3 regions of the Burkholderia sp. PvR073 genome follow, and region 3 is predicted to be linked to each of the others. Evidence: predicted binding sites of a transcription regulator. Region 3 holds the regulator's gene; each other region holds the start of a gene.

Region 1 (2,258 bases), on a different contig from region 3:
CCGGCGACGCCGCCCGGCCAGCAGGACCCCGACGCGATCCGGCGCACCGCCCTCGCGTTCCTGCAGCAGCAGATCGCCGGCCTGCCGGGCAAGACCACCGCCACCGTCGCGACCGCGTTTCCGCGCGGGCTCGCCGCGTGCACGACGCTCGAGCCGTTCCTGCCGACCGGTGCGCGCCTGTGGGGCCGCACGACGGTCGGCGTGCGCTGCGCGGGCGAACGGCCGTGGACCGTCTACCTGCAGGCGAAGGTTGCCGTGCAGGCCACCTATTACGTCGCCGCGCGGCAGATCGCGCCCGGCGAGCCGCTCACCGTGGCCGACCTCGTCGCGCGCGACGGCGACCTGACGGTGCTGCCGCTCGCGGTGATCACCGATCCCGCGCAGGCGGTCGGCGCGACCGCGCTGGCCCGGATCTCGGCCGGGCTGCCGCTGCGCCAGGACATGCTGAAGAGCGCCGCGTCGGTGTCGGCCGGCCAGACGGTGCGGGTCGTCGCGGCCGGGCCCGGCTTCACGATCTCGGCCGAGGGCAACGCACTCGCGAATGCGGCGCCGGGCCAGTCGGTGCGGGTGAGGATGGCCGCGGGGCAGATCGTTACGGCGATCGTCAAGGACGCCGGCACCGTGGAAATTCCGCTGTAGGGGCGGATCCCGCCGCAAGATTGCAAAGAATTGTTTATTCGGAGAATTTCGGGTTCACGATGCTAAAGTTCGGGCCGACCCGGCCGTTATCTGGGTCATACCGTACAGGAAACCCATCGTGAAGATCGATTCCACTCCGAAACCGAGCCCCCTCGCGTCGACCGGCAACGGCGCGACCCGCGCGCAATCCGGCGCGGCTTCGTCGTCGTCCGCGCAGGCGGCCGACGCAGGATCGACCGGCGGCGACACGACCGTGAACCTGTCGGGTCTGTCGGGCCAGCTGCGTTCGCAGTCGGCCTCGGGCAGCGCCGACATCGACACGGCCCTCGTCCAGTCGATCAGGGACGCGCTGAACGACGGCACGCTGACGATCGACGTGAACAAGATCGCCGACGGCGTATTGAATACCGCCCGCGACCTGCTGCAACAGCAGCGCTCGCAGGGCAACTGAGCCGGCCAGGGGCCCGTCACGCCCTGACCGGTCCCCTGGTTTGCCGGCATGCGCCACCGCGTGCCGGCGCGACGAGCATGACGCGATGAGAGAAGAGCTGCTGGCCACGGTCAACGACGAACACGCGACGGTCGAAGCGTTCGCGTCCCTGCTCGCCTACGAGGAAAAAGCGCTCACGACACCGGAGCCGCTCGACATGCTGCCCGGCATCGTCGAGAAGAAGAGCGTGCTGATCGACCGGCTCGCGCAGCTCGAGCGCACGCGCGACACGCAGCTGTCCGCGCTCGGCTTTCCGGCCGGCAAGAAAGGCATGGACCAGGCCGCCGAGCGCGATGCACGCCTCGCGGGCCGCTGGCAGCTGCTGCTACAGGCCGCCGAACGCGCGCGCCAGGCCAATGCGACCAACGGGATGCTGATCCGGATCCGGATGGACTACAACGAGCGCGCGCTCGCGGTGCTGCGCTCGGCCCCCGCGCCGGCCGGCGTCTACGGGCCCGACGGGCGCGTGTCGGCGCTGATGCGCTGAAGCATCGACGTATCGAGCACGCCGACGCATAGACGTACCGATCACGCCGACGCTCCGACGTACCGATCACGCCGACGCTCCGACGTACCGATCACGCCAACGCTCCGACGTACCGATCACGCCGGCGCTCCGACGTACCGATCATGCCGGCGCTCCGACGTACCGATCATGCCGGCGCTCCGACGTACCGATCACGCCAACGCTCCGACGTACCGATCATGCCGGCGCTCCGACGCGCCGGCCGCGCAACGCGCGGCCCGGCTGCGGCCGCGAGCGCCTTTCCCGCCTTACAGCAGCGGACACGCGGTGACCTGCGTGCCGCGTTCCACGCAAAGCCGTTCGTAGTCGCGCAGGTACGCACGCTCGTCGTCGTCCAGCAGTTCGACGTCGATCAGGTCCCAGTCGTAGCCGACGGTGACGATGTTCTCGAACGCGACAGTGTCCGATGCGTCGTCGTCCGCGCGCACGATCACGATGTTCTCGATCCGCACGCCGCCCTTGCCCGGCACGTAGATGCCCGGCTCGACCGAAATCACCGCATTCGGCACCAGCCCGTACTTCGCGCCCGGCGCGAACCGCACGCCGCCCTCGTGGACGTGGATCCCGACGCCATGCCCGGTGCCGTGGCCGAAATCGTAGCCG
Region 2 (2,258 bases), on a different contig from region 3:
GGCGCCGGGCGTGCCGACCTGCGAGGCCGCCCCGCCGCCGGCCGACGGCGACACGGTGCCGCTCAGCAGGCTGTCGAGGCGGCTCGCCAGCAGGGCGGCCGCAACGGAGTCGATACCGGTCATGATCGGAGCCTGCTCACCTCAGCCACATCGTTGCGAAGCCGGGCACGCGGCCATCGCCGCCCCGGCAAACGGGCACTAGCCGCGAGCGCGGTAGAGATCGGTCAATACCTTGGTCGAGCGCCGCGCCTCGAACAGCGCGGACAGCCGCGCGACTTCCGGGCTCGCGAGATCGCGGATCGCGGCGTCGTCGGCGAGGATGCGGCGGATCAGCCCGAGCTTGCGGCCGAGGTCCGAGTCGTCGAGCGCGACGCCCGGATCGGCCTCCTTCAGCCCGTCGACGAGCCGCAGGAATTCGGCCTGCAACTCCGGCAGCGCGCTCCAGTCGGCACCGCGTGCCGCGCTCAGCATGCGGCCCGACACGGCCGCGAGCGCCTCGTAGCGGGCGAAGTACTCGGCCTTGAGATTCATCGCGCCGCGTCCGCCGCCTGTTGCGCGGTCATCCGCGCGACTTCGGGGGCGATGCCCGTCCACGCTTCCTCGAGCGTGGCGAGCAGTCCGTCGACCTCGACCAGCATCGCATCGCTCGCGCGCATGTTGGCTTCCAGCAAGCGCCGGACGATATAGGCGTACAGCGCATCCAGGCGCCCGGCGATCTCGCCGCCCGCGTCGCGGTTCAGCGCCGCCTGCAGGCCGCTCTCGACGATCCCGATCGCCTTGCCGATCGCTTCGCCGCGTGCGGGCACGTTGCCCTGCTGCAGGTGCATGCGCGCGAGCGCGATGGCCTGCCGCGCGCCCTGGTACAGCATCGCGATCAGCCGGTGCGGGGAGGCGCCCATCACCCCCGTCTCGACGCCGACACGCGCGTACGCACTGGCTCCAGCGTGTCCTGGGGAAAACATGCGCTTCTTCTCCTTGTGATGCGTTGGCTATGCGGAAGCCGCCGCCCTGCGTTGCACGACGCGGCCTTGTACCGGAGTTATCGGAAGGGAATTGAAAAGCTTTAGGCGCGCCGGCCCGGCCGCGCCCGGCGTGACCGCCTCGTCACACCGACATCTGCATGATGTCGTTGTATGCGCTCACGAGCTTGTTGCGGACCTGGAGCCCGAACTGGAAGCCGATGTTGGCCTTCTGCATGTCGACCATCACGTCGTTCAGCGACACGTTCGCCGCGCCGACCTCGAACGCCTGCGCCTCGCCGAGCGCGTGCTGCTGGTCGCCGCTGATCTTGTCGAGCGACGCCTTCATCGCGCTCGCGAACGTGCCGGCCGTCGCGGCGCCCGAGCCGGCGAGCGCCGCCGTCGGGCTCGCGACGCCGCCGCCCGCCTGCGCGGCCATCGCCTGCATCTGTTGCAACACCGAACCGATTCCGCTGACGTTGGCAGTCATGCTGTCCCCAGACCTAAGAGAAGAGACCCGGACCTACCGGGCGTTTGCGCCGGCGCCGCACCATGCGCACCATGCCGGATCGCGAAAAAGGATAGCAGCGCGGCGCACGCCAAAGCCGCGAAAGTACGGGGGAAACCCCGCTCTTTTCGGTCGATCGGAGTCGCGCCCGGATCCCGATAATCGCAACGTGTCATTGTCCGTCCGCTCGTCCGAGCGGCTCAGTCGTCCCGCTCCGGAGAAACTCCACGCATGGATTCGCAGGCCAACTCGCTGATCAACCCCGACGCCCGCACGGGCCTCGCCAGCCCGGTGCCAGGCGCCACCGCGGCCGCCGCGTTGCCGGGAGCAGGCGGCGCCGGCGCGGACTTCGGGTTCGGCGGTTTCGCGGAACGCATTCCCGGCATCTCGCGGATGAAGGGCAACCCGAAGCTGCCGTTCGTGATCGCCGTCGCGTTCGCGATCGCCGCGATCACCGCGCTCGTGCTGTGGAGCCGCGCGCCCGACTATCGCGTGCTGTACAGCAACCTGTCGGACCGCGACGGCGGCGCGATCATCGCCGCGCTCCAGCAGGCCAACGTTCCGTACAAGTTCGCCGACGCCGGCGGCGCGATCCTCGTGCCGTCGAATCAGGTGCATGAAACGCGCCTGAAGCTCGCCGCGCTGGGCCTGCCCAAGGGCGGCTCGGTCGGCTTCGAGCTGATGGACAACCAGAAATTCGGCATCAGCCAGTTCGCCGAGCAGGTGAACTACCAGCGCGCGCTCGAAGGCGAGCTGCAGCGCACGATCGAATCGATCAACGCGGTGCGCGG
Region 3 (2,258 bases):
TCGTGGCGCTTCGCCCCGGTGATCAGGTTACCCTGACGATCGGCGAGCCGTATGAGCAGGTACGTCAGCAATCCCGCTCGACCTTGCCGATTGCGACGCAGGACAATTCGATCGACCTGCATGTCAAACGGCCAGCCGCCTTTCGGTTCAGCGACAGTCAGTATGGATTCGTGACGCCGGCAGCAAAGTTTCTGAGCCTCTACGCGGACGAGCGTGGAGCAGTCCGGGCAGTCACGTTGTCTCCGCAGACAAAGACCCTGCCGCTGGACGAGACGATAGCGATCCTGCTCGATTTACAGGACCAGTTGCGGCGTGCAGGCTGGCGTCAGATTTTCGCTGCGCAGCATCCGCCGATCAGCGACACCCGCGATATGAAAGCGCTCATGCGTGCCAATCTCGCGCCGCAAACATTCTGGCTGGCTGGCGACAAGTACCAGGTATCGATCGACGTTCGCCGCTTCGTCCACGAAAACCGGCCGGACGACGAGCGTTATCTGATTACGCTGCAATTGAGCGGCCCGCCTCTGATGGAAGACCTGCCGGGCGGATGACGTGCCGCGCCGCCGTCGGCCCGCACATTCAGCTCTCCGCACCAACCCACGCCTGTTCGCGCAACCGCGCGCGCAGGCGCGCGACGGCCTGGCTGTGCAGCTGGCACACGCGCGACTCGCTGACCTCGAGCACCGCACCGATCTCGCGCAGGTTCAGCCCGCGCTCGTAGTACAGCGACATCAGCAGCTTCTCGCGCTCGGGCAGGCGGTCGATCGCTTCGACGAGCGCCTCGCGCAGGTGGTCGTCGAGCAGCGCCGACAGCGGATCGGCGTGATCGACGCGATAGCGGTCGAGGAACGGCTCGTCGTCGGCCGCGCGGTCGAAATCCTCGTAGTAGATGAGCTGGCTGCCGTGCAGGTCCTGCAGCATCCCCTGGTATTCGTCGAGCGGCATCTTCAGGTGCTGCGCGATCTCGGTCTCGCTCGCCGAGCGGCCGAGCTGCTGCTCGACCTGGTGCACCGCGTACTCGACCTCGCGCGACGTCTTGCGCAGGCTGCGCGGCAGCCAGTCGTTGCTGCGCAGCTCGTCGAGCATCGCACCGCGGATGCGCTGGGTCGCGTAGGTCTCGAACTGCGCGCCCTGATCTTCCTTGTAGCGGCCGGCCGCGTCCATCAGGCCGATCATGCCGGCCTGGATCAGGTCGTCGAGGTCGACGCTCGCCGGCATCTTCGCGACGAGCTGCAGCCCCAGGCGCCGCACGAGCGGCGCGTATTGCGCGAGCACGTCGGCCTGGGTCATCTTGCCTTGAGCGTTGTACATCATGGCTCTCTCCTTCCTCACGCGGCGTGAGCCGCACCCGCCTCGTACGACGGCTTGCCGCCCGCATGCACGGCACGCCCCGCACCCGAACTCGGGCGCATCGGCCAGTACAGCAAATCGGCGGCAATCTGCCGGTAATCGCGCGCCGCGGCCGACGACGGGAACGCGTCGACCACGGTATGCATCAGGTCGCGCGCATGCTCGGCGAGCGGATCGGCGCTCACGCAGCCGGCGTCGGCGATCGACACCGTCAGGTAGCGGCTCGCGACGCCCGCGAGGTTGTCGAATGCGGTCCTGGCGTCGGCGTGGCTGCCGACGTGATTGGTCAGCACGCGGAACTGCGCGACCGCGTGCGCGAAATGCAGCCGCTTCATGCACGCGTAGGCCTCGGTGATCGCCTGCGCGGCAACCCGCGTGACGATCAGCACGTCGTGCGCCTCGCGCGCGAGCGCGGAGAACGCGCCGTCCGCGCCGAGCTGCGCGTCGACCAGCACGATGTCGGCCTGGCCGTCGATGAAATCGCTCAGCTGCGTGTCGCTGTAGCCGTCGCGCGCGAGCCGCGCGGCCGCGCACAGGCCGAACCCGGCGGCGACGCGCGTGCGTTCGCCGTCGCGCAGCCACGCGCCCGCAAGCGTTGCCGAAGCCGAATGCACGTCGGCACGCTCGTCGACGACGAGCACGTCCTTGCCGAGCGCGGCCAACGCGGCCGCGACGTTCAAGACGGTGGTCGTGCAACCGACGCCCGCCGGCCCGCCCGTCACCGCGACGATGCGCGATGCGCGCCCGGCCAGCAGGCGCCGCAGCCCTTCTGCCTGGTCGATGATCCGTTTATCCAAATCGCACCTCGTGCAGATCGGCGGTGGAACGGGCGGTCAGTGCGGAAAGCAGCGTCGGCATGTCCTCGTCCTCGGGCACGAAGGGCGAACCGTCGCGCGGCACACAGAACG

What was found. Region 3 encodes FliA, which starts transcription of late flagellar genes. Its sites were predicted from a motif close to CTAAAGTTTNNNNNNNNNNNGCCGNTA; they were not measured.
Region 1: flgM (flagellar biosynthesis anti-sigma factor FlgM) is a predicted target of FliA. The motif match lies at 702-728, and genes of this name have one in related genera.
Region 2: fliS (flagellar export chaperone FliS) is a predicted target of FliA. The motif match lies at 1,041-1,067, and genes of this name have one in related genera.

What each region holds. Positions count from the first base shown of each region.
Region 1 covers NZ_JBSRXO010000003.1:389,867-392,124, forward strand. The annotation lists gene flgA (flagellar basal body P-ring formation chaperone FlgA) at 1-639, shown strand, start outside; gene flgM (flagellar biosynthesis anti-sigma factor FlgM) at 758-1,090, shown strand; gene ACVK00_RS13520 (flagella synthesis protein FlgN) at 1,176-1,616, shown strand; gene ACVK00_RS13525 (M24 family metallopeptidase) at 1,904-2,258, opposite strand, start outside.
Region 2 covers NZ_JBSRXO010000003.1:426,738-428,995, forward strand. The annotation lists gene fliK (flagellar hook-length control protein FliK) at 1-123, opposite strand, end outside; gene ACVK00_RS13690 (flagellar protein FliT) at 199-531, opposite strand; gene fliS (flagellar export chaperone FliS) at 528-962, opposite strand; gene fliE (flagellar hook-basal body complex protein FliE) at 1,105-1,449, opposite strand; gene fliF (flagellar basal-body MS-ring/collar protein FliF) at 1,699-2,258, shown strand, end outside.
Region 3 covers NZ_JBSRXO010000011.1:201,745-204,002, reverse strand. The annotation lists gene ACVK00_RS27605 (flagellar biosynthesis sigma factor) at 1-551, shown strand, start outside; gene ACVK00_RS27600 (RNA polymerase sigma factor FliA) at 580-1,314, opposite strand; gene ACVK00_RS27595 (MinD/ParA family ATP-binding protein) at 1,329-2,147, opposite strand; gene flhF (flagellar biosynthesis protein FlhF) at 2,140-2,258, opposite strand, start outside.